DNA from 2 places in the Pseudomonas sp. NPDC087358 genome. Region 1 is predicted to be linked to the other one. Evidence: predicted binding sites of a transcription regulator. Region 1 holds the regulator's gene; the other holds the start of a gene.

Evidence for each region. Region 1 encodes sigma-54, which starts transcription at its own class of promoters, with help from an activator protein. Its sites were predicted from a motif close to ANTGGCATNNANNTTGCTNT; they were not measured.
Region 2: a site for sigma-54 is predicted at 1,976-1,995, ahead of glnK (P-II family nitrogen regulator). Genes of this name have one in related genera too.

What each region holds. Positions count from the first base shown of each region.
Region 1 covers NZ_JBJDOA010000002.1:226,481-242,069, forward strand. Annotated here, with positions in the region: gene ACI2KS_RS04630 (carbohydrate porin) at 1-1,116, shown strand, start outside; gene ACI2KS_RS04635 (D-hexose-6-phosphate mutarotase) at 1,360-2,235, shown strand; gene ACI2KS_RS04640 (MurR/RpiR family transcriptional regulator) at 2,329-3,198, opposite strand; gene zwf (glucose-6-phosphate dehydrogenase) at 3,430-4,899, shown strand; gene pgl (6-phosphogluconolactonase) at 4,886-5,605, shown strand; gene ACI2KS_RS04655 (bifunctional 4-hydroxy-2-oxoglutarate aldolase/2-dehydro-3-deoxy-phosphogluconate aldolase) at 5,623-6,297, shown strand; gene ACI2KS_RS04660 (aminotransferase class V-fold PLP-dependent enzyme) at 6,607-7,776, opposite strand; gene ACI2KS_RS04665 (DUF3820 family protein) at 7,840-8,103, opposite strand; gene ACI2KS_RS04670 (PA2169 family four-helix-bundle protein) at 8,333-8,803, shown strand; gene ACI2KS_RS04675 (HPr family phosphocarrier protein) at 8,926-9,198, opposite strand; gene rapZ (RNase adapter RapZ) at 9,215-10,072, opposite strand; gene ptsN (PTS IIA-like nitrogen regulatory protein PtsN) at 10,075-10,539, opposite strand; gene hpf (ribosome hibernation-promoting factor, HPF/YfiA family) at 10,551-10,859, opposite strand; gene ACI2KS_RS04695 (RNA polymerase factor sigma-54) at 10,937-12,430, opposite strand; gene lptB (LPS export ABC transporter ATP-binding protein) at 12,620-13,345, opposite strand; gene lptA (lipopolysaccharide transport periplasmic protein LptA) at 13,345-13,893, opposite strand; gene lptC (LPS export ABC transporter periplasmic protein LptC) at 13,880-14,452, opposite strand; gene ACI2KS_RS04715 (KdsC family phosphatase) at 14,463-14,996, opposite strand; gene ACI2KS_RS04720 (KpsF/GutQ family sugar-phosphate isomerase) at 14,997-15,589, opposite strand, start outside.
Region 2 covers NZ_JBJDOA010000007.1:162,338-177,926, forward strand. Annotated here, with positions in the region: gene ACI2KS_RS17855 (YifB family Mg chelatase-like AAA ATPase) at 1-1,315, opposite strand, end outside; gene ACI2KS_RS17860 (accessory factor UbiK family protein) at 1,519-1,782, opposite strand; gene glnK (P-II family nitrogen regulator) at 2,202-2,540, shown strand; gene ACI2KS_RS17870 (ammonium transporter) at 2,574-3,911, shown strand; gene ACI2KS_RS17875 (secondary thiamine-phosphate synthase enzyme YjbQ) at 4,161-4,592, shown strand; gene sutA (transcriptional regulator SutA) at 4,686-5,015, shown strand; gene ACI2KS_RS17885 (HAD family hydrolase) at 5,285-5,980, opposite strand; gene xerC (tyrosine recombinase XerC) at 5,970-6,875, opposite strand; gene ACI2KS_RS17895 (DUF484 family protein) at 6,878-7,615, opposite strand; gene dapF (diaminopimelate epimerase) at 7,629-8,459, opposite strand; gene lysA (diaminopimelate decarboxylase) at 8,464-9,711, opposite strand; gene ACI2KS_RS17910 (lipoprotein) at 9,721-9,885, opposite strand; gene cyaY (iron donor protein CyaY) at 10,124-10,483, shown strand; gene ACI2KS_RS17920 (DUF1289 domain-containing protein) at 10,480-10,698, shown strand; gene ACI2KS_RS17925 (class I adenylate cyclase) at 10,808-13,657, opposite strand; gene ACI2KS_RS17930 (TIGR02647 family protein) at 13,855-14,103, opposite strand; gene ACI2KS_RS17935 (hypothetical protein) at 14,522-14,815, opposite strand; gene argH (argininosuccinate lyase) at 14,880-15,589, opposite strand, start outside.

The sequences.
Region 1 (15,589 bases):
ACCGGCCGCTACAGCGACCAGTTTGCGTTCGGCGTGCAGATGGATCTGCAGAAAATCCTCGGTTGGCATGATGCGGAATTCAAGCTGGCGATCACCGAGCGTAGCGGTAACAACATTTCCAACGACCGTATCGGCGATCCACGCGCCGGCACACTCAGCTCCTCGCAAGAAGTCTGGGGTCGTGGTCAGACCTGGCGTCTGACACAAATGTGGGTCAAGCAGAAGTACTTCGACGGCGCACTGGACATCAAGGTCGGTCGTTTCGGTGAAGGCGAAGACTTCAACAGCTTCCCGTGCGATTTCCAGAACCTGTCGTTCTGCGGCTCGCAAGTGGGTAACTACGTGAGCACCTGGTACAACTGGCCCGTCAGCCAGTGGGCATTGCGCGTGAAGTACAACATCACGCCTGAAGTCTTTGCCCAGATCGGTGTCTACGAGCAGAACCCTTCGTACCTGGAAACCGGCAACAGCTTCAAACTCAGCGGCAGCGGCGCCAAAGGCACCGTGGTCCCGGTGGAACTGGTGTGGTCCCCAAGCGTCAATGCGCTGCCCGGCGAATACCGCGTGGGTTACTACGTGAGCTCGCCGAGCGCCGATGACGTGGCGGAAAACACCGATGGCCAGAACCAGCGCATCTTTGGCGGTGACTTCAAGTCCCACAAAGACAAGCACGGCTGGTGGGTCGTGGCTCAGCAACAGCTGACCAGCCACAACGGTGACGCATCCCGTGGTCTGAGCATCTTCGCCAACGCCACCGTGCATGACAAAGCCACCAACTTCGTCGACAGCTATCAGCAGGTCGGTTTCGTCTACAAAGGCCCATTCGATGCCCGTCCCAAGGATGACATCGGTATCGGTATCGCTCACATCCACGTGAACGATGACGTGCGTGACGCTCAGCGTCAGCAAAACGCCTTCAACGGTGCGACCGATTATGACGATCCGTTGTTCCAGCCGGTGCAGACCAGCGAATACAACTCGGAAATCTACTACGGCTTCCACGTTACCGACTGGCTGACCGTGCGTCCTAACCTGCAGTACGTGAAAAACCCGGGTGGCGTAACCGAAGCCGACAACGCGCTGGTTGCAGGTCTGAAGATTCAGTCCAAGTTCTAAACGTTACACCGTTGTGCGGACCGCTCCTCCGCACATCTCTCTGATGTGCTTCACAAACGATCAAGGGTCGTGTGTGCTTTACGGGCAGCCTGGCTGCCCGTTTTTTTTATGTCATATCGGCTCCGGTGTCGGGGCGTTTTTTATTGTTTGCACATGATCGAGTGCCTGACGGGCCTCGCACTTACCTGCAGGTGAAACAGGCCTGTAGCCGTCATTGAACTGAATACCCGTACCGGAATAGCTATGGCCATCGGTGACACAGGATCGCTCGAGCATCCGCTGCAACGCTTCTTCACCTCGGCCAGACCTCAGCCGACGTTTCAATGGGAGCGCTATCAGCAACGTGACGTGCTGGTGATCAATCATGCCCGGTGCCAGGCCGTATTCAGCCGTCAGGGCGGTCAACTGCTGCACTTTCAACCTGCTGGGCAAAAACCCTGGTTGTGGTGTGCGGCGCAGTGGCCTCAGGTTGGCGCCATCCGTGGCGGCGTACCTGTCTGCTGGCCATGGGTGGGGCGTCATCCGGGGGAGGGCGGCTGGCCAGCCAACGGTTGGGGCCGGCTGCTCGACTGGAAGCTTATCGACAGCCAGGCGCACGAGCTGGGCGTCTCGTTGCACTGGCAATTGAAACTGTGGGACTGGCAGGCTGACCTGTACGCCGAGCTGGGGCAGGGCATGGACCTGCGCCTGGAGACACGGCACGAGGACAGCGAGCCCTGTCAGTTCGGCCATGCCTTGCACGCCTACTGGCGCATCAGTGACATTGCCGACGTCGCGCTGGAAGGCCTGGACGGTGCCCAGGGGTACGACGAGCTCAGTCGCAGCAGTTGTGAGCAGAAAGGTGATCTGCGTGTGCTGGGCAGCTGTCAGCGGGTATTCGAGCATGCAGGCCTTCTGCAGCTGCAGGATGACGCCTGGCAGCGCCGCTTGTGTATCGACACCGGGGACAGCATCAGTACCGCGGTCTGGCACCCTGGAAGCCGGCCTTTGCTGGGCGTGGGTGGCAATGAAGCGATGGGTTTTTTGAGGGTCGAGGCGGTGTCAGGCGTGGACGATTGCCTGAGCCTGGCACCGGGGCAGCAAGCGCGCTTGAGCCTGCAGGCGAGTCTGGTGCATTGAGTCTGGCATTATCGCGAGCAAGCTCACTCCTACAGAGGCGCGCGTGATCTTGTAGGAGTGAGCTTGCTCGCGATGGTGCCGCAGGCGCTCAGCTCAATTCAACTCATCATCGGCCGGGTAGCGGCTGGCGTTGAGGCTTTCCTTGATCTTGCGCAGGTGCGGCTGGAAATCCACGCCGCGGCGCAGGGTCATGCCGGTGGCCAGCACGTCCAGGACGGTGAGCTGGATGATCCGCGAGGTCATTGGCATATAGATGTCGGTGTCTTCGGGCAGCGGAATGTTCAGGCTCAGCGTGCTGGCCTTGGCCAGGGGGGAATCGGCCGCGGTCAGGCCCAGTACCGATGCGCCGTTTTCCCGGGCGATACGCGCCACTTCCACCAGCTCCCGGGTACGACCGGTGTAGGAAATGATCACGAATAATTCCCCGGTGTGCGCCACTGACGCCAGCATGCGTTGCATCAGCACGTCGGCGTGAGCGGTGACCGCCAGGTTGAAACGGAAGAATTTGTGTTGTGCATCCAGCGCCACCGGAGCCGACGCACCGAGGCCAAAGAAGTGGATCTGCCGCGCCTGGATCAACAGGTCGACTGCCTTGCTGATCAGGTTCGGATCGAGCACTTGGCAGACGCTGTCGAGCGAGGCAATTGCGCTGGCAAAAATCTTGCGGGTATAGGCTTCAGGGTTATCGTCGGCTTCCACCGCGCGGCTGACGTAGGCCGCGCCGCTGGCCAGGCTCTGCGCCAGTTGCAGCTTGAGTTCGGGGTAGCCACTGACATCGAACGAGCGACAGAAGCGATTGACGGTCGGTTCACTGACCTTGGATGCCTGCGCCAGCGCGGCAATGCTGAAGCGCGTCGCCTGCTGGGGATTGCTCAGAATCACCTCGGCGACCTTGCGCTCAGCCTTGTTCAGTTCTGCAAGACGACTCTGGATCTGTTCCAGAAGATTGCGTACGCGGTCCATTCAAAGTCCTTCTCGTGAAGCGGCAACAGGCTGATCTGTGGGCCTTTATGCAAAAGGTGCGCATCTAGGCCTTTAGCCTGTAGCAAAGGTGGCCTATCGTACTGAGGGCCTGTGTTGATCACCACTGTAATGTGTGTTTTGAAGAAATGTTGTGGTTATTACTACATTTGGCCTTGAGTAACGCCTTTAAAAAAGGTATTTGTAGCCTAACTTGATAAAAGAACCAACATTATGCTCTCGATTACGGTTGAACCGTGCACTTTTGCCTTGTTCGGCGCCCTGGGCGACCTGGCCGTGCGCAAACTGTTTCCTGCGTTGTACCAGCTGGACCGTGCTGGACTGCTGCATGCCGAGACCCGAATTCTAGCCTTGGCCCGCGAGCCCGGAACTCCCCAGGAGCACCTGGCTTACATCGACAAGAGCTTGCGCCGCTTCGTCCCCGAGGCACAGCTTGAGAGTGAACACGTGGAGCGTTTTCAGGCGCGCCTGAGCTACCTGCACGTGGATTTCCTCAAGGGCGACGATTACGTGGCGCTGGCCGAAGCAGTCGGCGATGCGCAAACGATGATTGCCTACTTCGCAACACCTGCGTCGGTGTATGGCGCCATCTGCGAGAATCTTGCGCTGGTTGGCCTGACCGATCGCACCCGTGCGGTGCTCGAGAAGCCGATCGGTCATGACCTCGCGTCTTCACGGCGGGTCAACGATGCGGTGGCCAAGTTCCTCCCGGAAAACCGCGTCTACCGGATCGACCACTATCTGGGCAAGGACACAGTGCAAAACCTCATTGCCCTGCGCTTTGCCAACAGCCTGTTCGAAACCCAATGGAACCAGAACTACATTTCCCACGTCGAGATTACTGTGGCGGAGAAAGTAGGGATCGAGGGCCGCTGGGGGTATTTCGACCAGGCCGGTCAGCTGCGCGACATGATTCAGAACCACCTGTTGCAGCTGCTGTGTCTGATCGCCATGGACCCACCGAGCGATCTGTCCGCCGACAGCATCCGCGATGAGAAGGTAAAGGTGCTCAAGGCACTGGCACCCTTCACCCCGGAGCGCCTGGCCACCCAAGTGGTGCGCGGGCAATACATCGCCGGTTACAGCGAAGGCAAACCGGTCCCCGGTTATCTGGAAGAGGAAAACTCCAACACCCAGAGCGACACCGAAACGTTTGTGGCCATTCGTGCCGATATCCGTAACTGGCGTTGGGCGGGCGTTCCGTTTTATCTGCGTACTGGCAAACGCATGCCGCAGAAGCTGTCGCAGATTGTGATCCACTTCAAGGAACCGCCGCACTACATCTTTGCCCCGGAACAACGGATGCAGATCAGTAACCGCCTGATCATCCGCCTGCAGCCTGATGAAGGTATCTCGCTGCAAGTGATGACCAAGGATCAGGGGCTCGATAAAGGCATGCAATTGCGCAGCAATCCTTTGCAACTGAGCTTCTCCGATGCCTACCGCAGCGCCCGTATTCCGGACGCCTATGAGCGGTTGTTGTTGGAGGTCATGCGTGGCAATCAGAACCTGTTTGTCCGCAAAGATGAGATCGAGTATGCGTGGCAATGGTGCGACCAGCTGATCGCAGGCTGGAAGAAGGCGGGCGATGCGCCCAAACCTTACGCAGCAGGCTCCTGGGGGCCGATGAGCTCCATTGCCTTGATTACTCGTGACGGGAGGTCCTGGTATGGCGATATGTGAACTTGAATTTCCGGCTGGCCTTACAGCCCGTGAATTCGATAACCCTGAACTGCTGGCCAATGCGCTGGCAGACCACGTGGCAGAACGCTTGAGCGCAGCCATCGAGAGCAACCCACACGGCACCGCTACGCTGGTGGTGTCCGGCGGCAAGAGTCCCGTGGCGTTTTTTCAGGCGCTGGCGCAAAAGCCGCTTAAGTGGTCGAGAGTCTGCATCAGCCTGGCTGACGAGCGCTGGGTGCCGACTGAACACGAGGACAGCAACGCTGGCCTGCTCAAGCGTTTTCTGTTCCAGGGGCCTGCGGCCGAGGCAGGTTTTTTCAGCCTGTACCGCCCGACCCAGACACTGGATGAAGCGGCAGCAGCCACCGACGAAGCGCTCAAGGAGCTGCCGAAAATCGACGTCCTGGTGCTGGGCATGGGCGATGACGGTCACACCGCGTCACTGTTCCCCGAGAGTCCGAACCTGGCCGAGGCGCTGGACCCGGACAGTCCGCGCCGTTGCCTGCCGATGCTGGCACCCAGCACACCGCATCAGCGTCTGACCATGACGCGCTCGTTGTTGGCGTCGGCAACGACGCCGATCCTGTCCGTTTCCGGGCAGGCAAAACTGCAAACCCTGCGCACGGCGCTGGCCGGCGATGACCTCGCCGAAATGCCGATACGTGCCTTCCTCAACCCGTCTTTAGAGATTTACTGGTGCCCATAAGCAAAGGATCAGCCGCCATGGAAAATACCCAAGTGAAACAGCCGTTGAATAACATGGCGAGCAAGATTGCCCAGATCGACGAACTTTGCGCCAAAGCGAAGATTCTCCCGGTCATCACCATTGCGCGCGAACAAGACGTGCTGCCGCTGGCCGACGCGCTGGCGGCAGGCGGCCTGAACGCGCTGGAAATCACCCTGCGTTCGGAGTTCGGCCTCAAGGCCATCCAGATCCTGCGCGATGCGCGCCCTGAGCTTTGCGTTGGCGCCGGCACCATTCTTGATCGGCACATGCTCAAGGCGGCCGAGCAAGCCGGCTCGCAGTTCATCGTTACCCCTGGCAGCACCCAGGATCTGCTCGAGGCCGCAGTGCAAAGCGAATTGCCACTGCTGCCAGGCATCAGCAGCGCGTCGGAGATCATGATCGGTTATGCCCTGGGTTATCGCCGCTTCAAGCTGTTTCCGGCGGAAATCAGCGGCGGCGTGGCGGCGATCAAGGCCTTGGGCGGTCCATTCCCTGAGGTGCGTTTCTGCCCCACTGGCGGCGTCAGCGCTGCCAACCTGAAAAGCTACATGGCCCTGTCGAACGTCATGTGCGTTGGCGGGACCTGGATGATCGACAACGCCTGGGTCAAGAATGGTGACTGGGGACGTATCACAGATGCTACCGCTGAGGCGATGGCGTTGTTTGACTGAGCGGCTGCTGCAAGCGCCCCATTGATCGCCCCTAGACAGCTCCTGTTCATGGCGGGGCTGTTCTAATTATCACCAGATGAAGGTGTTCAGCGCATTGGGGCGCCGCTACTGAAGTCGTTGTTGCATGGCTATTTGACGGTGTTCCTTGGTCGGGAACGCCGTTTTTTTTGGGTAAAAAATGAGGCGCGATACATATGTACCGCTAAATCCCGGTCTGCGGGGCGTATCTTCGCCACTCCTTTGTAGTTCGTTCTCCATGAAGTCTTAACGGCGCCTCAGGGCGCCTTTTTTTTGGGGACCAGCGCACAATCACGCCAGTGATCGCAGTGCCTCGGTCAGCTGCGCGACGTCATCGGCCGAAGTGGTGAACCCCGGTGTTATGCGGATGCATGGGCCGCACGCCGAACCGTCTCGGGTGACTGCAAAAATGCCGTGTTCATCCAGTAATCGCCGAGCCATGAGTGCCTGATCGGCATGCCGGTTGAACCGAAACGACGTGATGCCGCAGTAGAGGCGCGGGTCATCGGGAGTCAGTACGTCGATGCCATCCATTTCACGCGCTTCTCGGACCCATAAGTCCCGCAGGTGCGCCAGGCGCGCACCCTTGACCACAGAGCCGCCAAGAGCGCGATGTTCGGCGAAGACGGTGCTGAGCGTCATTAACGCGGGAATATTGGGGGTGCCGTATGGCGCGCGGCCTAGGATGTCGTCCGGGGCATAGCGGGTGTCGCCCATGTCCGGGTCGATGGCCTGCAGGCGCTCCTTCTTGATGTGGATGAAACCCAGGCTCAGTGGGGCGCCCATCCACTTCTGCAAATTGAACCCGGCAAACGCGACAGGCAATCGGGCAAGGTCGAAGTCCAGCTGCCCCAGCGCGTGAGCGCCATCGAGAATCACGTCAATGCCCCGGCTCCTGGCTGCCGCGGCAATATCCTGGACGGGCATCACCAGCCCGGTGCGGTGGGTGACATGCGTCAGTGCCATAAGCTTGAGTCGGGGATGAGCAGCAAAGGCGTCGTCGTAGGCCTGCAACAGCGATTCATGGCTGGCGGGGTGGCCATGAGTGATCTCGACCAGCGTCACGCCACGCGTTTTCGCCAGCCAACGCATGCCGCTCTGCACGCTGTTGTAATCCAGGTCACTGATCAGCACCTCATCGCCGGGTTGCAAGTCGTTGTAATTGCGAATCAGCGCCTGCAGCGATTCAGAGGCGCAACGGGTGAGGGCGATTTCCTCGCTCGGAACGCCGAGCAGGCGGGCCAGGTCCTCACGAATGATTTCGCTGTCCTGGGTATCGAAGCGTTGACGGACATACACCGAGTTACTGCGATTCACATACGCCAGATGCTGCTCATAGGTACGCAGGACCTCACGGGTCATGCGCCCGAAGTAGCCGTGTTCAAAGTTGGTCGGACCGGGTTCCACATCGTATTGATCGGCGACGTTACGCCAGAAGGCTTCATCGCGGGCTCGCGCCATGGCTGAATCCGCTGCGGCAGTATGGACACGGGTCATCGGGCACTCGACTGGATAAGAAGGTATTCAGGAGAAGCGAATGGGTGTTTTCAGGGGGCTGGTGCGCAACGGCTCGCGTGGGCGGGTGCGCAGCGGGTCGAGTAAGGCGGACAGCCCGTTGTGATCGATCTCATGCATGAGCGCCAACAGGCTGCCCAGCTCGCCTGGGGGGAATCCCTTGCGAGCGAACCAGTTCAGGTAATCGCCTGGCAAGTCGGCGAGCAAGCGCCCTTTGTACTTGCCATAGGGCATCTCACGCATGACCAGCAGTTTGAGTTTTTCGGGATTCATGGTGCGGCCGTTGGTCAGTCTCAATGAACTTGAACGATACGTGCATTCTGCATGTACGCCAACCTGCCGATCATGCAGAACGCGAGGTACGCGTTCCTAGTAGATCAATTAACCCATTGATTTATAACGAATATATTCAGGTTAAAAACCTGGCACGCACAGTGCAATAGTCTATTCATCAGATGTTATTGCACCACTCTCGATTAACCTGCCAGAAAGGAACAGCAAAATGACGGATATCAATAAAGAAGCGATTTCGGTACTCAATGATCTGACCGAGACCAGCATTGATGGCGAAAAAGGCTTTCATACTGCTGCCGAAGATACCAAGAACCCTGAAATTAAAGCGTATTTCCTTTCCCGCTCTTCCGAATGCGCAACTGCCGTGCGAGAGCTTCAGGCTGAAGTGCGCGCACTCGGCGGTGATCCTGAGGATTCTTCCAGCGTTGCTGCGGGCGCACACCGCCTGTGGGTTAACCTGAAAAGTGCCGTCACTGGCAAGAGCGACGAGGCCGTACTCAACGAAGTAGAAACTGGTGAAGATCACGCCCTGAAGGCATACAAGGAAGCCTTGCAAAAGGCCACCGAGAAGAACCTGCCAGTCAACGTGACCACTCTGATCCAGCGTCAGCTGGCAGGCGTGCAGGCTAACCATGACAAAGTCAAAGCCCTGCGCGACAGCGTGAGAAGAGCGAGCTGATCTTCTCGTTGGTTCGAGACGCTAAAACAAAAAAACGCCAGTCAGACTGGCGTTTTTTTATGCCTGGGACAAACCTCTGATAAAACCTTGGCCGGGTTTAGGGTGCCGGCTCGCCAAGCCGCTTATTCGCCCTCGTCAAACTTGTTGTTGATCAATTCAATCAGACCGTCAAGCGCGGCCTGGTCTTCCTCGCCCTCGGTGGAGAGGTGAATCTCGGTGCCCTTGCCTGCGGCGAGCATCATGACAGCCATGATGCTTTTGCCATCGACCATGCTGTCCGGCGTGCGGCCAACCCGGATCTGGCAAGGGTATTTGCCAGCGACGCCGACGAACTTGGCTGCGGCGCGGGCATGCAGGCCCAGCTTGTTGATGATGGTGATCTGGTGAGCGGGCATCGCGTAGGGGATCCTTTCAGCTTAGGTCGCGGTGGCGGACCTGAACGTTCTTGAGCGATTGTTGCAGGACCTGACCCAGGCGTTCGGTCAGGTAGACGGAGCGGTGGTGTCCGCCGGTGCAGCCAATGGCAATGGTGACATAGGCGCGGTTGCTGGCGGCGAAGCGCGGCAGCCACTTGGTCAGGTATGAGGCAATGTCCTGGAACATCTCTTCGACATCGGGCTGTGCAGCGAGGTATTCGGCGACCGGTTGGTCGAGCCCGGATTGGTCGCGCAATTCAGGCTTCCAGTATGGATTGGGCAGGCAGCGCACATCGAAAACCAGATCCGCATCCACGGGCATCCCGCGCTTGAAGCCGAATGACTCTATGAGGAAGGCTGTGCCGGGCTCGGGTTTGTTGAGCAGGCGCAATTTGAGCGTATCGCGCAACTGGTACAGATTCAGGTGCGTCGTATCGATGGTCAGGTCGGCAAGATCGATGATCGGTCCGAGCAAGGTTTTCTCATCGCGTATCGCCTCGGCCAGCGAGCGAGTGGCGTTGCTCAGTGGGTGGCGGCGGCGAGTTTCGGAGAAACGCTTGAGCAACGTGGACTCATCGGCATCCAGGAACAGTACGTCGCACTGAATGTGCCGATCGCGAACCTCTTCAAGCATCCGCGGGAAACGCGTCAGGTGGCTTGGCAGATTGCGTGCGTCTATGGACACCGCCAGCAACGGCTCGGCAAGTTCGGTATGAATCAGCGCACGTTCGGCGAGCTCCGGGAGCAGGCCCGCCGGCAGGTTATCTACGCAATAGAAGCCGCTGTCTTCGAGAACATCGAGCGCTGTACTCTTGCCGGAGCCGGAGCGACCGCTGACGATGATCATGCGCATGATCAGTGACCGTTCTGGGCAGCAAGTACGACGTTGTAAAGCGCATCGCTGCTTTTGGCGTCACGCAACTGGGCGCGAACGTCGGCCCGATCGAGCATGCTTGCGATCTGGCGCAGCAACTCCAGGTGCGCATCGGTTGCTGCTTCGGGGACGAGCAATACGAACAGCAGATCCACAGGGGCGCCGTCGATGGCGTCGAAATCGACGGGTTTTTCAAGGTGCAGTACGGCGCTGACGGGTGAGGTGCAACCCTTGAGTCTGCAGTGGGGAATGGCAATGCCGTTGCCAAAGCCGGTCGAACCCAGCTTTTCGCGGGCGACAAGGCTCTCATAGACGGTTTGACGGTCGAACTCGGGGACTTCTCGCCCAATCAACTTGGCAATTTCTTCGAGTACGGCTTTCTTACTGCCGCCTGGCACGTTCACGGGGGAACGGCCAGGGGTCAGGATGTTTTCAAGTCGGATCATGGATGGAAGTGTCAACGAGCAGTGGCACCTTGCAGCAGGCTCTGCTGTTTTTCCTTATGTTTTTTGAGTTGGCGGTCGAGCTTGTCGGTGAGCAAGTCGATGGCTGCATACATGTCATCATGTTCGGCGTTGGCGACCACTTCGGCCCCCGGAACATGCAGGGTGGCTTCGATTTTCTGTTTGAGCTTCTCGACCTCCATGGTCACCTGCACATTGGTAATCTTGTCGAAGTGCCGCTCCAGGCGATCGAGCTTCTCGGTGATGTAGTTGCGCAGAGGGTCGGTCACTTCCAGCTGGTGTCCACTGATGTTGACTTGCATACAGCTTCTCCTTCATTGCCAGTGCATTAAGAGGCAGGCTTGGTTGCCTGCCACTGGAACGCTGTGGCTCGTGACCCTTACATCAAACGCTTGCGTTCGCTCGACGGCGCGATTCCCAGGGATTCGCGGTACTTGGCGACCGTGCGACGGGCCACTTGAATGCCTTGTGCCTCCAGTAAACCAGCGATCTTGCTGTCACTCAACGGCTTTTTCTGATTTTCAGCGGCAACCAGTTTTTTGATGATCGCGCGGATGGCCGTGGACGAGCATTCACCGCCTTCAGAGGTGCTGACGTGGCTGGAAAAGAAGTATTTCAGTTCGTAGATGCCACGCGGGGTATGCATGAATTTTTGCGTGGTCACGCGGGAGATCGTCGATTCGTGCATGCCCACCGCCTCTGCGATGTCGTGCAGTACCAGCGGCTTCATGGCCTCATCGCCGTATTCGAGGAACCCGCGTTGATGCTCGACGATCTGGGTCGCGACCTTCATCAGGGTTTCGTTGCGGCTTTGCAGGCTCTTGATGAACCAGCGAGCCTCCTGCAACTGATTGCGCATGAAGGTGTTGTCGGCACTGGTATCGGCGCGTCGCACGAAGCCTGCGTATTGCGGGTTGACCCGCAGGCGCGGCACGGATTCCTGATTGAGTTCCACCAGCCAGCGCTCGTTATGCTTGCGCACGATCACGTCAGGCACGACGTATTCGGCTTCGGTCGACTCGATTTGCGAACCGGGGCGCGGGTTGAGGCTCTGGACCAGCTCGATGACCTGGCGCAGGTCATCTTCCTTGAGCTTCATGCGGCGCATCAGTTGCGCGTAATCACGGCTACCCAGCAGGTCGATGTAGTCGGCAACCAGTCGTTGAGCCTCGGCCAGCCATTTGGTCTTGGCCGGAAGCTGGCGCAATTGCAGGAGCAGGCATTCGCTGAGGTTGCGCGCACCGATGCCCGCCGGTTCGAATTGCTGAATCCGATGCAGTACCGCTTCGATTTCATCCAGCTCGATGTCCAGTTCCGGGTCGAAGGCGTCCAGCAGTTCGTCCAGCGATTCGTCCAGGTAACCCTGATTATTGATGCAGTCGATCAGCGTCACGGCGATCAGGCGATCGGTGTCGGACATCGGCGCCAGGTTCAGCTGCCACAGCAGGTGGCTTTGCAGGCTCTCGCCGACCGATGTCCGGGTGGTGAAGTCCCACTCATCGTCGTCGTTGCTCGGAAGGCTGCTGGCGCTGGTCTGGTAGACGTCTTCCCATGCGGTGTCCACGGGCAGCTCGTTGGGAATGCGCTCGCTCCATTCGCCGTCTTCCAGATTGTCGACGGTTGGGGCGGATTCCTGGTAGGTCGGTTCCTGAACGTCAGGGTTGGGCTTTTGCTCGATGTTGTCGGCCATGGGGTCGGCGTTATCGAAATCGTCGCCCTCTTCCTGGCGTTCGAGCATAGGATTGGACTCCAGCGCCTCCTGGATTTCCTGTTGGAGATCCAGCGTCGACAATTGGAGCAAGCGGATGGCCTGTTGCAGCTGCGGTGTCATCGTCAGCTGCTGGCCCATTCTCAAGACTAGCGAAGGTTTCATGGCAGGGGCTTAACACCTTATTCGCCGGCGCATATGCGCGCCATCCACTACTAGGGCGCCGAGGCGCCAACTTAAGCAAATTATATGCCTGAAACCGGAGTGTTTGCCTAGGGTGTGATGACAATTATTACGAGGTTGGCGATCAGGCTCATGCAGCGCTCGCCCGCCAACCCCCGCGTCATCGCCCGATTACAGGCGGAACTCGTGGCCGAGATACACTTCCTTGACCAGTTGATTGGCCAGGATGGTTTCGGCATCGCCTTCGGCGATCAGCTGGCCATCGTTGACGATATAGGCTGTTTCGCAGATGTCGAGCGTCTCACGGACGTTATGGTCGGTGATCAGGACGCCGATGCCCTTGGCCTTGAGATGGTAGATGATCTGTTTGATGTCGCCCACGGAGATGGGGTCGACGCCCGCGAACGGTTCATCCAGCAGAATGAATTTGGGCGATGTTGCCAAGGCGCGGGCGATTTCGACGCGACGTCGCTCACCACCCGAAAGGCTCATGCCCAGGTTGTCGCGGATGTGCGTGATGTGGAACTCCTGAAGCAGGCTTTCCAGTTCCTTGCGACGTCCGGCCCGGTCGAGCTCCTTGCGGGTCTCGAGGATGGCCATGATGTTGTCCGATACCGACAGTTTGCGGAAGATCGACGCTTCCTGAGGCAGATAGCCGATGCCTGCGCGGGCGCGGCCGTGCATGGGCTGATGACTGACATCCAGATCATCGATCAATACACGACCCTGATCGGCCTGGACCAGGCCGACGATCATATAGAAGCAGGTGGTCTTGCCAGCACCGTTGGGGCCCAGAAGGCCGACGATCTGACCGCTGTCGATGGACAGGCTGACGTCACGTACGACCTGGCGGCTCTTGTAAGCCTTGGCCAGGTGTTGGGCTTTCAGCGTTGCCATTACTGGGCCTTCTGCTGGTCGGTTTTCTTTTTCGGCTGGATCACCATGTCGACGCGAGGGCGGCTTTCAGTCACCTTGCTGCCAGTGGCGCGGCCGGCGCTGGCCAGCTTGCGGACCGTGTCATAGACGATTTTCTCGCCCTGGGTGACGTTGCTGTCCTTGTCGATTACCTTGGCCTTGTCGATCAGTACGATACGGTTTTGCGGCGCATGATACTGGATAGTGACGCCCCAGCCCTGGACAGGCTTGATGTCACCGGCAGTCTGCAACTGCTCGAAGTAGGCCAGGTTGCCTACCGAGGTCACCACATCGATGTCGCCGGCAGCGGTGCGGGTCATGGTTACCTTGTTGCCGGTGACCTTCATCGAACCTTGGGTAATGATCACATTGCCCGTATAGGTGGCGACGCCTTGCTTGTCGTCCAGCTGAGCATCGTCGGCCTGAATGCGGATAGGCTGATCCTGATCGTTCGGAAGAGCCCAGGCGCTCACGCTTCCCAGTGCTGCGCCCAGGCCGAGCAAAATAGGGAGGGTTTTAAGGAGCCTCATACTGTCCTCTTGCGTTCGATAGCAGGTGTATCCTGCTTTCTTTTAGATAGGCTTTCATACCCGTGCCGGTGCTCACACCGTTAAAGCCGTCGATTCTAACGGGTTGAGCGGTTTCCGCATATTGCTTCTGAGGGAATACGGTCATACGGCTGCTGGTAATGATAGTGGCGCGGTTCTTTTCGTCAGTGCGGTTGATTCGTACGGAGTCGATCAGCTCGACATGATCACCGCCGGGGGAGACCTCGGCGCGCACACTCTGCACGTGCCAGGGGTAGGTCGAGCCACGAAACATCTGCAGCACCGGCGTGGTCATCAACGTGACGTCGGTAGCCTTGAGATGTTCAACCTTGTCGGCGGTCATGTCGTACTGCATGGCGCCGTCGGGCAGGTACTGAATGCTGTGGGCGTTGATCGCATAATAATCGATAGCGCTTTCATCCACGGCTGCCTTTGGCTGGTCCATGAAGCTTTCCGGGCTGATGTTCCAGTACCCGGCGGCCGCCAGCAGCAACGCCAGCACACCGAAGATCAGGAAGGTTCTAAATCTCTTGCTCAGCATAAATGCACTTCTATAAGTAGGCGGCGTGAGCCGCTTCGAGGTTGCCCTGAGCGTTCAGGATCAACTCGCAGAATTCCCGGGCCGCGCCTTCGCCGCCCCGTGCCTGGGTGGTGCCGTGGGCATGCTGACGGACGAACCCGGCAGCGTTGGCGACCGCCATGCCCAGGCCGACGCGGCGGATCACTGGCAGATCAGGCAGGTCGTCACCCAGATAAGCGACCTGTTCATAGCTTAGATTGAGTTGCTGCAACAGCTCGTCCAGAACGACGAGTTTGTCTTCGCGTCCCTGATACAGATGGGCGATGCCGAGGTTCTTGGCGCGACGCTCGACCACCGGCGTTTTGCGGCCGCTGATGATGGCCGTGGCAACGCCGGAATTGATCAGCATTTTGATGCCTTGGCCATCCAGGGTGTTGAAGGTCTTGAATTCGCTGCCGTCTTCGAGGAAATACAGTCGGCCATCGGTCAGCACGCCGTCGACGTCGAAGACCGCCAGCTTTATAAGTTTGCCGCGTTGCATCAGTTCGTTCATATCGACGCTCATTTACATCACTCCTGCACGCAACAGGTCTTGAAGGTTGAACGCGCCCACCGGGCGATCGTTCTCGTCGACCACGATCAACGCGCCAATTTTGTTGTCTTCCATGATTTTCAGCGCTTCGGCCGCAAGCATTTCCGAGCGTACGGTCTTGCCGTGGACGGTCATGACTTCATCGATGGTGGCCAGGCGCAGGTCGATGTCGCGGTCCAGTGTGCGACGCAAGTCGCCGTCGGTGAAGATCCCGGCCAGGCGTCCGTCGGTTTCGACCACTGCCGTCATGCCCAGGCCTTTGCGGGTCATTTCCATCAGCGAGTCGCGAAGCGGGGTGCCGCGGGCGACCTGGGGCAGCTCGCCGCCGGAGTGCATCACATGCTCGACCTTGAGCAGCAAGCGGCGGCCCAGCGCACCACCGGGGTGGGAGAATGCGAAATCTTCGGCGGTAAAGCCGCGCGCGTCCAGCAGGGCTACGGCCAGGGCATCGCCCATGACCAGCGCCGCAGTGGTGGAGGAGGTCGGTGCCAGGTTCAACGGGCAGGCTTCCTTTTCCACGCGTGCATTGAGGCTCACGTCGGCGGCTTTGGCCAGTGTCGAATCCG
Region 2 (15,589 bases), on a different contig from region 1:
CGCAATGCTGGCGCAGAGAAGGCAGATCGAGAAACGCATTGGCGCAGCCTTGACGCTTCTGCTGGCGTTCGCGGGCTTCGGATACCAGCAGGGCGGCGCTGGCGCTGTTCTCGCCAGTCTGAGGGGGCATCGCCAGTGATGTCGTTTCGCGCGCAACGGTCAGATGCAGATCGATACGATCGAGCAGCGGACCGGACAGCTTGTTGCGATAGCGCTGGATTTGATCGGTGGAGCATCGGCAGCGCCCGGTCGGTTCGCCGTGATAACCGCAAGGGCAGGGGTTCATGGCGGCGACCAGTTGAAAGCGGGCCGGGAAACGTACACGGTCACGCGCCCGCGAAATCACGATATGCCCTGATTCCAGAGGCTCGCGCAGCACTTCAAGCACCCGCCGGTCAAACTCCGGAAGCTCGTCGAGAAACAGCACGCCGTGATGGGCCAGGGTGATTTCGCCCGGTTGTGGGCGACTGCCACCACCCACCAGCGCCGGGCCGGAAGCCGAGTGATGGGGCTGCCTGAACGGGCGTTGTGGCCAACTGGTCAGCGGCGCATGGCTGGCGACCGATTGAATGGCTGCCACTTCCAGCGCCTCGCGCTCGTCCAGTGGCGGCAGGAGGCCGGGTAAGCGGCTGGCGAGCAATGTCTTGCCGGTGCCGGGCGGTCCGCTGAACAGCAGGTTATGTGCCCCGGCCGCCGCGACCAGCAATGCACGCTTGGCGGCAATCTGGCCTTGGACTTCACTCAGGTCGGGATAGGGTTGGGTCTGCAGGATCAGGCCGTTGGATTTGTACGGCGCAATCGTCGTGTGGCCGTTGAGATGCGACACCAGTTCCAGCAGATGACTGACGGCAATCACCTTCAATCCCGAAGCCAGGCAGGCTTCTTCGGCGTTCACTGCTGGCACGATCAGCGTATGCCCCGCCTCCCGCGCCGCCAGGGCCGCGGGCAATACGCCTTGCACCGGACGAATCGCCCCGGACAAAGCCAGTTCGCCCAGACACTCAATCCCCTCCAGTGCCAGCGCCGGCACCTGAGCGCTTGCCGCGAGCAAGCCCAGGGCAATCGCAAGATCAAAGCGCCCGCCGTCCTTGGGCAGGTCGGCAGGCGCGAGATTCAGGGTGATGCGCCGAGCCGGAAATTCCAGCCGGCAATTGAGAATGGCGCTGCGCACCCGGTCCTTGCTTTCCTTCACCGCGCCTTCCGGCAAGCCGACCAGCGTCAGCGCAGGCAAGCCGTTCGCCAGATGGGTTTCAACGGTGACAGCGGGCGCCTCGACACCCACTTGTGCGCGGCTCAGAACAATGGCCAGAGACATGACTTTCCTTGTTAACGGCACCGCGTCCTGCGGTGGGCTGAAGGATAGTCAGAGGTCAGGGGAGGGGGGTACTGCAACTTCTACGGCATGTGTCCTGCTGTGGGCGCGATGAGAAATACATCACCCTTCAGCACTCAGATGCCCTGGACGGGCGCGGGACTTCGCCCCGAGCGCACAAAGGGGTGCAGCAGCGAGCGCGCGAGCTACTCCTTCACTTGCCCCGCCAACTGCACTTCCATCTCGGCCATCTTCGCTTCCAGTGCCTCGAGACGGGCACGGGTGCGAGCGAGGACGATCATCTGGCTGTCGAATTCTTCCCGGCTGACCAGATCCAGTTTGCTGAAGCTGCTTTGCAGCAACGCCTTGAACTGGGTTTCGAATTCGTTGCGCGGCAGTGCGGTCTCGCCGTTGAACAACCGCGAGGCATGGCCACTCAGGGCATCTAGAAAGGCTTTGGGCGCGAGCATGATCAGCTTCCGGAATCAGATGGGCGGCAGTGTAGCACGCAGCGTCTATAGTCATTTTGCGGGCACCGGGTTGCACGATTTTCGCGCATCGGTGCGTGCACGTGCGCACTGTTGTTGTGCGGTCAGGTTCGATGGTGGCGATCTGGGCGCAGCGGATAGTGACCAACCGCCCGTAATCAGTGGGATCGAGTGAGATGGCAAGCTTTCTGCTTAGTGGCATATGACCCATGCACTGATGCAGTCGCTGTGACGAATGCAGTGCGGCAGGCGGAGCGGGGAAGTGTTTCGTCAGAAGCGGTTTTCTGGAGTTGGTCTGGTCTGTTTCGGGCCATCGACGCGTTACAAAGCCAGACACTGCGCTTAGACTTGAGTCGGGTTTGTTTTCCTGGGGCAAGTCCACCAATTCGGGAGAAAGTTTCATGAAGCTAGTCACTGCCATCATCAAGCCGTTCAAACTGGATGACGTACGCGAGTCGTTGTCCGAAATCGGCGTGCAGGGCATCACGGTAACTGAAGTCAAAGGCTTCGGACGTCAGAAAGGCCACACCGAGCTGTACCGCGGTGCGGAATACGTAGTCGACTTCCTTCCCAAGGTGAAGATCGACGTTGCGATCGACGACAAGGATCTGGACCGCGTTATCGAAGCGATAACCAAAGCGGCCAACACCGGCAAGATCGGTGACGGGAAGATCTTCGTGGTCAATCTGGAACAGGCTATTCGCATCCGTACCGGCGAAACCGATACCGACGCAATCTAAGCCGCCAACCCCAACGCCCCAGGAGAAAACAATATGACTCTGCGTCAATTCGCAGGGCTAGGAGCCCTGTTGTCCCTCGTAACCCCTGGCTTGGCCATGGCGGCAGACGAAGTGGCAGCCCCTGTACTCAACTCAGGCGACACTGCCTGGATGCTGACTTCGACCGCGCTGGTTCTGTTCATGACCGTTCCCGGTCTGGCATTGTTCTACGGCGGCATGGTTCGCTCGAAAAACGTTCTTTCTGTAATGATGCAGTGCTTTGCCATCACCGGCCTGATCAGCATCCTGTGGGTCGTCTACGGCTACAGCATGGCGTTCGACACCACCGGTATGGAAGCCAACGTCGTTAACTTCAACTCCTTCGTCGGCGGCCTGTCGAAGGCGTTCCTTACAGGCGTCACCCCTGCAAGCATCACCGGTCCCGCAGCTCTGTTCCCTGAAGCTGTGTTCGTGACCTTCCAGATGACATTCGCCATCATCACCCCCGCCCTGATTGTCGGTGCCTTCGCAGAACGCATGAAGTTCTCCGCGATGCTGATCTTCATGGCCATCTGGTTCACCCTGGTCTACGCGCCGATTGCGCACATGGTCTGGAGTGGTGTGGGTGGTCTGCTGTGGGACTGGGGCGTACTCGATTTCGCAGGCGGCACCGTTGTTCACATCAACGCGGGTGTGGCCGGTCTGGTGGCCTGTCTGGTCCTGGGCAAGCGCAAGGGTTTCCCGACCACCCCAATGGCTCCGCACAACCTGGGTTACACCCTGGTCGGCGCTGCGATGCTGTGGGTGGGCTGGTTCGGCTTCAACGCCGGCTCCGCTGCTGCGGCCAACGGCACCGCCGGTATGGCGATGCTGGTTACTCAGATCGCAACCGCCGCCGCTGCACTGGGCTGGATGTTCGCCGAGTGGCTGACCCACGGTAAGCCAAGCGCTCTGGGGATCGCCTCGGGTGTGGTTGCCGGTCTGGTTGCCATTACCCCTGCCGCCGGTACTGTCGGCCCGATGGGCGGCCTGATCATCGGCCTGGCGGCCGGTGTGGTGTGCTTCTTCTGCGCCACCAGCCTGAAACGCAAACTGGGCTACGACGACTCCCTGGATGCCTTCGGCGTTCACGGTATCGGTGGTATCCTCGGCGCGATCCTGACCGGTGTCTTCGCAGCACCTTCGCTGGGCGGCTTCGGTACTGTGACCGACATCGCCGCACAGGTCTGGATTCAGTGCAAAGGCGTAGGCTTCACGATCATCTACACCGCGATCGTGACCTTCATCATCCTCAAGGTGCTGGACGCGGTCATGGGCCTGCGTGTCACCGAGGAAGAAGAAGCGGTTGGTCTTGACCTTGCGCAACACAACGAGCGTGGCTACAACTTGTAATCACGGCGATAAAAAAAATGCCCGGGCTACCGGGCATTTTTTTGTCTGGAGTTTGTCGATAGCCAAGACAGTCAGTGAGTGACTTCAGTCGGGGGCGCGGTTCTTCGGGGCGGGTCTTCATGGGGCATTCCCGACGGTTATGGCGACGGGATACCAACCCGAATTCCGGGCTTGCAGATAACCGCACTCATTGACGCTTTGTTTTTTTTTCCAGCGCGTTAGAATGCGCGCCGAAGGGCGGAGAACGGTATGTGGCAACAGACCAGAATCACGCTGCGGGCAAGGCCTCGCGGTTTCCATCTGGTGACTGACGAGATCATCGCAGGGCTGGCTGAACTGCGTGATTGCCGTGTCGGGCTGCTGCATTTGTGGCTGCAACATACCTCGGCCTCGTTGACCATCAACGAGAACGCCGATCCAGCGGTTCGTCGCGATTTCGAGCGTTTTTTCAACCGGTTGGTGCCTCAGGGGCGCGACGGTTATGAGCACGATGACGAAGGTCCAGACGATCTGCCTGCGCACTTCAAGGCCAGTTTGCTAGGCTGCCAGCTTGTCCTGCCGGTGACGGACGGAAGGTTGGCGCTAGGGACCTGGCAAGGCGTTTATTTAGGAGAGCATCGCGATAGCGGCGGTGCGCGTAAAGTCCTCGCCACCCTTCAAGGTGAGAGGCACGACCGCTGATTGTCGGCGGTAGTTGAATTTTTTCCGGCTGTCTTAGAAATTAGGCGCAGCTGGGCTATAACTAATCTGCTTTCGCAAGTCATGAGGTAGAACATGAGCGACGATGACAACGAAGATCTGGTTGAAGACGGTCTGGAAGACGAGGACGACGGTGATGGGCTTGCAGCTGCTCCCGAGGACGATGGCTCGGAAATAGACGACAGCGCCGAAGCCGCGACTACCCCTGCCAAAGGCAAGGCCAAGGCTGCGGTCTCGGTCGATGAACTGCCAAGCGTCGAGGCCAAGAACAAAGAGCGTGATGCTCTGGCTCGCGCAATGGAAGAGTTTCTCGCCCGTGGCGGCAAAGTGCAGGAAGTGGAGGCCAACGTGGTCGCCGATCCGCCGAAAAAGCCTGACAACAAGTACGGTAGCCGCCCTATCTAAGGGTGTCTGATGCCTGCTGGAAAAAAGCCCGCTGTCGCTGCGGGCTTTTTTTTGCGTGAGGTTTTTGGGGTGTTGCGTTTGATTCTGGCCGGAGGCCGTGGGAGTCCAGCTTGCTGACGATTGAGTGCGAAGCGCTCACAAACCCAGACACCCTCGGTGGGGTCAGACAGAAAGCATTCGCCGGTCTTGCTGCCGGTCCCGGCAGATCGCAGGCAAGCCGAGCTCCCACGGCCTTCGGCCAGAAGCAAAAGCACCCAGGCAGCGCTATTTCACCCCCAGCGCGCCAACACCTCTGGCAACTGCGTCAGGCTGCCGATCTCGGCGTCCGGTCGCTTGTCGGCCTCCCAGGCCTTGCCGCCGGGGTTGTACCAGATGGCGCGCAAGCCAGCCTGTTGCGCGCCCGCAATGTCATCGCCGGGGTGGTCGCCGACGTGCACCGCGTTGTCCGCCTGGACATTGCCGCGTTTGAGGGCTTCCAGGAAGGGTGCGGGGTCGGGTTTGCCGATCCCCAGGTCCTCGGCGCACAGGGCAAAGGCAAAGTAGTCGGCCAGGCCCAGGCGGCGAACGTCGGCATTGCCGTTGGTGACCACGCCTAAGGTGTACTGTTTTGTAAGCAGTTCCAGGGTAGGCACGACTTCCGGGAAGATATCCAGCTGATGCCGGCCATGCAGGAAGACTTCGAAGCTGCGGTCGGCCAGATCCTGCGCTTCGCCGTGGCCATAACCTGCATCTTCAAGCGCCAAAAACAGCACCCGACGGCGCAATGCACTGATCCGGTGCTTGAACGTCGGATCGGCCTCGACCAGCCGCGAACGAATTTCCCACAGGCGCTCCACCGGCACCGGGCCCAGTTTCGGTGCGTGCTCGGCCAGCCAGTCGCGCAACATGGCTTCTGCGCTGACGATGGCCGGTGCGGTTTCCCACAGGGTGTCATCCAGATCGAAGGTGATCAGCTTAATGCTCATTGTCTGAAGAATCCTTGCGTTTGGCCCGTGGGTGGGCGCTGTCATACACCGTTGCCAGGTGCTGAAAATCCAGATGGGTGTAGATCTGAGTCGTCGTAATGTCGGCATGACCCAGTAGTTCCTGCACCGCGCGCAGGTCTTGCGATGATTCCAGCAGATGACTGGCGAAGGAGTGGCGCAGCATATGCGGATGCAGGTTTTGCCCCAGTTCGCGTTCTCCGGCTGCCTTGACCCGAAGCTGGATTGACCTTGGGCCAAGACGTCGGCCTTGCTGGCTGATGAACACCGCGTCGTCTTCGGGGTTGGCCAGCGCACGCAGCGCAAGCCACTGCTCCAACGCCTCGCGGGCCTTCCTGCCCACCGGCAGTACTCGTGTCTTGCTGCCTTTGCCAAGCACCTGGACCAGGCCGTCAGCCAGGTCCAGCTGTTCACAGTTGAGCCCCGTCAGCTCCGACAGGCGCAGGCCGGATGAATAGAACAGCTCGAGGATGGCGTGATCACGTCGCGCGATGAAATCGTCTTCGACGCCGCCTTCCAGCAACTGCAGCGTACGGTCGGCGTCGAGGGTCTTGGGCAGGCGTCGTTCGCCCTTGGGGGGCGCCAGGCCGTTGGCCGGGTCGTGATCGCAGATGCCTTCGCGGTTCAGGTAATGATAGAGGCCGCGTACCGCCGACAGCAGTCTGGCGATGCTGCGCGATGACTGGCCCTGCTGATGCAGGCGCGAAACCAGGCTGCGCATGGACTGGATATCCAGCGCCTGCCAGCTCTCGATCTGCAGTTTTTCGCAGAAGCCCAGCACCTTGCTCAGGTCGCGGCGATAGGCCTCAAGGGTATGGCTCGACACCTGGCGCTCACTGCGCAGGTGCGTGCAGTAAGCGTCCAGCAGCCGTTGCATGACTAGCGCACCGAACGCAGAGCGTTGGTGAAGCGCGGCAGCAAGCGACTCAGCACATCGGCGATATAGCTCAGGAACAATGTGCCGACCGAGCTTTTATAGTGCTGAGGATCACGGCTGCCAATGGCGAGAACGCCGTGCAGGCCCTGGTGGCTCAGCGCGACGATGGCCGTGGAGCCGACTTCCTTGCTCTGATCGGCACCGAACAGGAACTCGAGTTCGTGCTCGCGCAGGGCGCCGCAGACGGTTTTGCCACCGGAAATCAGGCCGCCAATGGCCTTCTGAGCTTCTGCGCTGCTGACCCAGCGGCCCACAGTCATCGGGTTGTCGCTGAACAGGATCAGGCTGACAAACGGCACCTGGAACTCCTGGCGCAGGCTGTCTTCCACTGCGATGACGATGTCTTCCAGGCTGGTGGCGTCCATCAGGTCGAGGATCAGGCGGCGGGTCTTGTCGAACAGACGGTCGTTGTCGCGCGCCACGTCCATCAGTTGCGACAGGCGATGGCGCATTTCGATGTTGCGCTCACGCAGCAGTTTGAGTTGCCGCTCCACCAGCGAGACGGTGTCGCCACGCTGGTGGGGGATGCGCATCGCGGTCAGCAGGTCGTCATGTTCGGCGAAGAAGTCCGGATGTTGTTGCAGCCAGGCTGCGACTGCCTCGGCTTCAAGGGCGGGCACTGCGTTATCGACAGGCGATTCGCTGGGTGTGTCGGTTGAAGTCTGAGGCTGGTCGGTCATTGGATACTCTCACTCATAGACGTACTTGGCCTTCATAGACCCGAACGGCTGGGCCGGTCATAAGCACTGGATGACCGGGACCTGCCCACTCAATGGACAGGCGCCCACCGGGCAGATCGATCAGCAGCGGTGATTCCATCCAGCCCTGACTGATGGCCGCAACCGCTGCTGCGCAGGCACCGGTGCCACAGGCCTGGGTTTCCCCGGCACCGCGCTCCCAGACACGCAATTGTGCGCGCTGTCGATCAACCACGTGGAGGAAACCGACGTTTACCCGAGCCGGAAAGCGTGGGTGGTTTTCGATCTTCGGTCCCAAAGAGTGAACCGGGGCATTGTTGATGTCATAGACACGCAGAACCGCATGCGGATTGCCCATCGACACGGCGGCCAGTTCGACAGTTTCACCCTCGACATCGAGCGTGTAGCTGATGGCCTGTTGCGGCGCATCGAAGGGAATCTCGGCGGGCGCCAGACGTGGCGCGCCCATGTCGACACTGATCTGGCCATCATTGCGGATGTCCAGGACGATGATGCCGCTCTTGGTTTCGACGCGAATCTGCTTCTTGGCCGTCAGGCGCTTGTCCAGTACGAAACGGGCGAAACAGCGCGCGCCGTTGCCGCACTGCTCGACCTCGGAACCGTCGGAATTGAAGATCCGGTAGCGGAAGTCCACATCCGGGTTGCTCGGCGCTTCGACCAGCAGCAGTTGATCGAAACCGATACCGGTGTGGCGATCGCCCCATTGCTTGGCGTGCTTGGGCAGGATGTGGGCGTGCTGGCTCACGAGGTCCAGCACCATGAAATCGTTGCCCAGGCCATGCATCTTGGTAAAACGCAGCAGCATGGGATTACTCCGGGAGCAGGCTTTCGCCGGCAAACAGCTCGGTCACGGTTTCACGGCGACGCACTTGGAACGCTTGATCGCCATCGACCAACACTTCGGCGGTACGTCCGCGGGTGTTGTAGTTGGAGCTCATGACGAAGCCATAGGCACCTGCCGAATGCACAGCCAGCAGATCGCCCTCGGCCAGCGCCAGTTCGCGCTCCTTGGCCAGGAAGTCACCGGTTTCGCAGATCGGCCCGACGATGTCGTAAGTGCGTGTCGCGCCATCGCGGGGTTGAACGGCAGTCACATCCATCCACGCCTGATACAGCGCCGGACGGATCAGGTCGTTCATCGCCGCGTCGACGATCGCGAAGTCTTTGTGTTCGGTGTGCTTGAGGTATTCGATGCGCGTCAGCAGCACGCCCGCGTTGGCCACGATGAAGCGGCCCGGCTCGAACATCAGCGCCAGGTCGCGACCGTCAAGGCGTTCACGCACGGCCTTGATGTAATCGCCAGCCAGTGGCGGCTGTTCATCGCGATAACGCACGCCCAGGCCACCGCCCAGATCCAGGTGCCGCAGCTGAATGCCGCAATCGCTCAGGCGATCGACCAGATCCAGTAAGCGGTCGAGGGCATCGACGAACGGGTCAAGGGTGGTCAGCTGCGAGCCGATGTGGCAATCGACGCCGATCACGTCCAGGTTCGGCAGCTGTGCCGCGCGTATGTAGACGTCTTCGGCGTCAGCGATGGCGATGCCGAACTTGTTTTCTTTGAGTCCGGTGGAAATGTACGGGTGAGTGCCCGCATCGACATCCGGGTTCACGCGCAGGGAAACCGGGGCGCGTACGCCCATCTCGGCGGCCACGAGCTGCAGGCGCTCGAGCTCGTCGGTGGATTCGACGTTGAAGCAATGCACGCCCACTTCCAGGGCGCGACGCATGTCGTCACGGGTCTTGCCGACGCCGGAGAATACGATCTTGTCGGCCTGACCGCCCGCGGCCAGCACACGCTCCAGTTCGCCACGGGAAACGATGTCGAAACCGGCACCCAGGCGTGCCAGGACATTGAGTACGCCCAGATTGGAGTTGGCTTTGACGGCGAAGCAGACCAGATGCGGCATGCCGCTCAGGGCATCGGCGTAAGCGCGATATTGCGCCTCGATGTGGGCTCGGGAGTACACATAGGTCGGCGTGCCGAAACGCTCGGCAATGGCAGACAATGCAACTCCCTCCGCGAACAGCTCACCGTCGCGGTAGTTGAAGGCGTCCATGGCTGATCCCTAGTAGGTCGAGGTCGGGTGCTTGTGCGAGTGCGATTTGGTCTGGCTGCTGCTGGCGTCGGACGAGTCGTCGTCGGGCAGGAACAGTGGACCTTTTTGACCGCAGGCAGAGACCAGGCACGCTACAGCGAGGAGCGCGGCCAGGGAGGAAATCAGGCGCTTCATGGCGAAATCCTTTGGATAAGCATTAATTGCGCCCGAGTATACCGACCAGCCTACAGCTTGCCTATGCGCCACGGTTCCCGTCCGGCGGGGCTTTGACGCAAGCAGCGGTTACGCAGCCGACGAGCGTGCGTTTTTTGGCGCGGCAACCGGCAATTGGGCGGGTATGCTTTGCATTTGCCGGGAAGCGACCGTATCTTGCGTCGCTGCGCCATCAGTAGACACTTTCGAGGTTCCTGCAATGAGTTTGACCGAAGCCCGTTTTCACGACCTGGTCGATGCTACCCAAGAAAAGCTGGAAGACATCTTCGACGAAAGCGATCTGGACCTGGACCTGGAAAGTTCGGCCGGCGTCCTGACCGTGAAATTCGAAAACGGCTCGCAGTTCATCTTCAGTCGCCAGGAGCCGTTGCGTCAGCTGTGGCTTGCGGCTGTCGCCGGCGGTTTTCACTTCGACTACGACGAAGAAGCCAAACACTGGATCTGTGACAAGACCGAAGAACTGCTGGGTGAGATGCTGCATCGTCTGACGTTGAAGCAGGTCGGTGTCGAGCTCGAATTCGACGCTATCGACGGTCATGAAGACGGAAACCGGCAGTGACCAACGCCACGCCGGTCAAAGCGCCAAAGCCGCTGTTCAGCAACGTCAGCCCGGCGGTTGTCTCGCCGTGCATCAGCGTCTGTCGGCTCGATGAGCTGAAGGTGTGCACCGGGTGTTTTCGCCATGTCGAAGACATCCGCGAGTGGCGCGCGGCGACCGATGAGCGGCGCCGGGAAATCGTCCGCCAGGCCGATCAACGCCGCGCCCAGCTTTGACCCTGTAGGAGTGAGCTTGCTCGCGGTAGGTGATGCATCCGCGCCAATGCATCGCCTAGCGCATCGAATCGCCAGCCAGCTCACTCCTACAGTTGGTCAGTCGTGGGCTTCAGGCCCCCTCCATCGCTTCATTCAACGAATTCTCCAGCTGCGCCTTGTAGCGCAGGAACAGAATCGTTTGTCCGCGCGCATCTCCCAGAACGCCGGACAGGTCCAGGTCGGTGATGTAGCAGCGATAGCGCTGCGGTTCGCTGCGCTGGTCGAGAATCTGCCGTGCCACCACGCTGAACAACTGCTCGCCGAATTCCAGCTCGGAAAACTCCATGTTGTCGCAATACAGCGTGACACTAACTTGCCCCGGTGAAGCTTCTTCGACGATGGCCTGCACGTCATAGAAAGGCCTGTCGGCAGGCATGACCGGAGGCAATCGTTGCTCGATGCGTTTGGCCCGCCCCGCGCCGTCCGGGGTAATACGGTAATAAAGCGTGTCCAGCGACGGCGATTCCAGCGGATTGTCCAGTGGCAACAGCGCTCCGCGACGGTACATCAGCGACTGCAGAAAGCGTTGCAACGGCATCAGCAGGCTGGGCTCATCGTGATACGGCAAGCGCTGATGCCACAGCGCATTGTGTTCATCGAGCAGATACAGATCGGCGTGAGGCTCGTTGATCCGGTAGAACACCTGGATGCATTCCGGCTGACCGTGGGGAATGATCAGCGACAGATCGCTGTCATCCAGTGCCTGAGGGTCGAGGTGGATCGGGCTGTATGCCGGTAATTCTCCGCCCAGGTAGTCGTAAAGTGCCGGCAGGCTGTGCAGCGCCACTTGCGTGACCTGTCCCGGAACCATTTCCAGGACGTGATAATGCTGCTCGATCTGGATCAGATAGCGGTGGTTCAGACGTCGTGCCAGAAGCAGTTGCGCCGTGTTGATCAGTTCCTCAACCCGCTGGGCGATGGCCGGGGCGCGGTTGTGACAGAAACAGCGCACGCGCACCACAGCCTTTGGCGACGTTTCGGGCAAGTTGTTGAGCAGCTCGGTCATGCAGTCGAGCAGCGCACACTGGCCGTCAAAGCGACTGACCAGCACCTCGTTCCAGCTGTTGAGCGTGATCTGGTCGAAGGTCAGCACCAGATTTTCCCGAACCCCGGCATAGCTCAACGAGTCCGTGCGCTCGGTGGTCATCAGGATATTCAGGTCCTTGTGATGCTTGAGCGGGTCGATGCCGACGTTCACCAGCAACAGGATTTCACTCGGGACACTGGGACGCAGCAGCGCCTGCTCGTGAACCATGTCCAGCGGCATCGGGATGTTTTGCTGCAGGGCGCCGAGCAGGTTGAACAGCTCGAATTCGGTCAGGTCGCTGCTGCCGGGATGCAGCGCCAGGCGCGTGCTGCTGTCGATTACATTGTTGCGATGGCACCAGGCGAGCAGCTCCAGTAGTTCCCGGCTGCGCTTGATGGGCGCGAACGACTCCCACTCATGTGCGCCCAGATTGCCGTTGTACAGGCCCCACTGATATTTGCCGGGCTCGCGCTTGTTGGGCGACTGCACCAGTGTCAGGGTGTCTTCGGCCAGGTCTGGCGCGATGCCCGGATTGACGAATTCGACCTTGCCTGCCTTGCGCTCGAACGCCGCATAAAGCCGACGTCCCAGTACGTTGAGATCACGCTTGTTGATCGAGCTGATGGCGTTCTGGGTGCGAGCGAACTGGGTCAGAAAGCGGTAGCTGTAGTTAAGCTCGCTGACCAGCGCACGGCGCTCGCTGGAAACCTGTCGCACCTTCCACTGGCTGCGGCTGTCGAGCAGCGCCAGCTGACGCTCGTCCCACTTCCACTCCTTGGCCAGCCGTTCCAGGAGCAAGCGCTGCCAACTGGTGGTTCGCTGGCGTGGCAAGGCAGTGAGTTTCTTGTTCACCTTCAGGTAGAGGCTGCGGCGCACCAGTTCCAGGCGCTCCGGTTCGCCGCGGGCGAGCAGATATTCCTCGATCCGCCGATAGACCATCATGTAGGGATCAAGCTCGTCGAGGTCCAGGTGGTTGGCGAAGACTTCTTTCTTGAGCCTCATGCTCAGGCACTGAACCTGCGGATACTCGCTGGCATAGACTTCGGTCAGCAGCAGTTTCAGGACGGATTTGTAAGGCGACTCGATGCCCTTGAACAGCTGCCAGAGCCCGGCGCCGATGAACTCGCCCGAGGGAATGTGCGACATGTTGCCCAAGTCGAGCACCTCGTCCGCCCGGATGAAGCGCTTGGACAGCAAGGTGTGGCTGTACTCGGCGTAGCGTGCTTCTTCGTAGACCGGCACCAGCCACCACATCGGCGTGCGGCCGGCCAACCAGATGGCCGTGCGGTAGAACTCGTCGAGCAACAGGTAATGCTGGGTCGTTCCGCAATCCTCGCCACTGAGTTGCGCATCGCGCTCCCCCAAAACGAACCGCTCGGGGTCGATGAGGAAAAAGTGCGCTTCGGCGCCCATGGTCGCCGCCCAGGTTTCCAGGGCCTGGCATTTTCTGCGCAGCTCAAGCACGTCCTCTGCCGACAGGCCGGTGTCATGGCAGATCCATACGTCCATATCACTCTGATCCGCCTGGGCCAGGGTGCCGAGGCTACCCATCAGGAAAATCCCGTGGATCGGTTGTGCAGGATTGCCGCGACGAGGCTTGTAGGAAAAAGAACGTGTCAGGCGCTGCGCTTCAGTCAGTGCCTGGGCCCCCGGTTCGTAGTTCGAGACGCCGGCGGGGGTGGTGCTGGAAACGTAGCCGGGCAACAGCGGGTGATTGACGTGGAAAAACAGCGGCAGCAGCGACAGCACCGATTGCTGACGGCTGGACAAGCCTTCATTGGCACGTCCCAGTCGCCCCTCATTGAGGGTCAGAAAACGGTTACGCAGCTGGCTGAGGACCTTGCGGTCGATGCCCTCATCCAGATCGGGGCGGATCTCGAAACTACGGGTCATCGCGACTCAAAGCCGGAAAGGCACTGCGGGAATGGAAGGCGACTACAGGAAAGAAGGTCCAGCATCAGATGCCTGTCGTAAGGCGGCTGCGTGTATTTTTTCTGGCGCCAGAATTTTATCGGCGCAGCATCTTACAAATGAAGGGTTCGCGAAACCTTTATTTCACGCCTGCGGCAAAGGTTTCGCGAGTCGCGGTATCAGGCCGCTTGCTGACTGACAGCAAGAATGGTCAACAGCGATTGTGCGTGTTCGGCGGCTTCCAGTCCCAGACTGGTCAGATAGCCTCCGTCGACCTGAGTGGTGAGGCCTTTTTCAAAAAGTCGTGTGGCAGCGGCGATGGCAGACGGTGCGGCAACGTGGTGGACCTTCAGACCCTCCTGGGTGTTGGTCAGGTTGAACAGTGACAGGATTTCCAGTTCGGCAACCAATTCAGGGGTAAACGACATAGATGCTCCAGACTTTTCTAATTGATGAAGCGGCGAAGGAATCGCAGACATGACAGCCCCGTAGGTCAAGCGGCAGCGAGGCATGTGGAGTGTAGTTAGCGTCTGGGGATTTTGCAGAAAGTATCTGGCCGGTCGTCAGGTTGCCTGTTTGGCAGACGTGATCGACATCGCGCCGCCTGTTGTTGATTCTGGCCTCAGGCCGTGGGAGCTCGGCTTGCCAGCGATCTGCCGGGCACCGGCGGTAAAATCATGCAGCTCGGTGGGTCATGTGCATGCCGTTGACAGGGTTCGCTGGCGCTTCGCATCAGATCGTCGGCAAGGTGGAGCGCCACCCCGGCAAACTCCCACGCCCTCCGGGCAGAATCAAAAGCACACGGTCGCTTTTATTCATTTAACCGCGTGCTCAAGCTCGTTGCCGTTACTGGCCGTCGTCCAGCTTCACGCCTGGCGGCATTTGCGGCAGGGCGCGCAGGGCCGTTTCGTACCACTGGGTGTTGAACGGGCGGTCTTCTTCGAGAATGCCGTCGATCTCGACCGCCAATACGTGCGCCATCATTTCCAGGATGTCATCACGCTCATAACCGACCAGGGTCAGCTTGTTGAACGTGGCTTTGGCTGCAGGCGGGTTGTCGCTTTCGATCTGGTTTTCAATCGCCTGGATCAAGGTGGTTGCAGCGAACTCTTCTTCGTCGTTGTCGATCTTGTCGCTCATGGTGTTCTCGATGTCCTGACAATTCAAAAGGGCCGCCACAGCGCACGGCCCATACAGTATTGGCTTAGCGGCTGGTCAGCAGTTGCCTGCCCCGCACCACGGCGGCCTTGACCTGTGCCGGAGCGGTACCGCCAATGTGGTCACGGGCGTTGACCGAACCTTCGAGGGTCAGCACGGCAAATACATCCTGCTCGATCTGATCGCTGAACTGGCGCAGTTCTTCCAGGGTCATTTCGGCCAGGTCCTTGCCGGTTTGCACGCCGTATTTCACGGCATGGCCGACGATTTCGTGGCAATCACGGAACGGCAGGCCTCGGCGGACCAGATAATCAGCCAGGTCAGTGGCGGTGGAGAACCCGCGCAGGGCCGCTTCGCGCATGATCGCGTGCTTGGGCTTGATGGCCGGGATCATGTCGGCGAAGGCACGCAATGAGTCACGCAGCGTGTCGGCGGCATCGAACAGCGGCTCCTTGTCTTCCTGGTTGTCCTTGTTGTAGGCCAGCGGCTGGCCCTTCATCAAGGTCAGCAGGCCCATCAACGCGCCGAACACCCGACCGCTCTTGCCACGTACCAGCTCCGGCACGTCCGGGTTTTTCTTTTGCGGCATGATCGAGCTGCCGGTGCAAAAGCGATCAGGCAGATCGATGAACTGGAACTGCGCGCTGGTCCACAGCACCAGCTCTTCGGAGAAGCGCGACAGGTGCATCATGGCGATGCTGGCGGCCGAGCAGAACTCGATGGCGAAGTCGCGATCGGAGACGCTGTCCAGCGAGT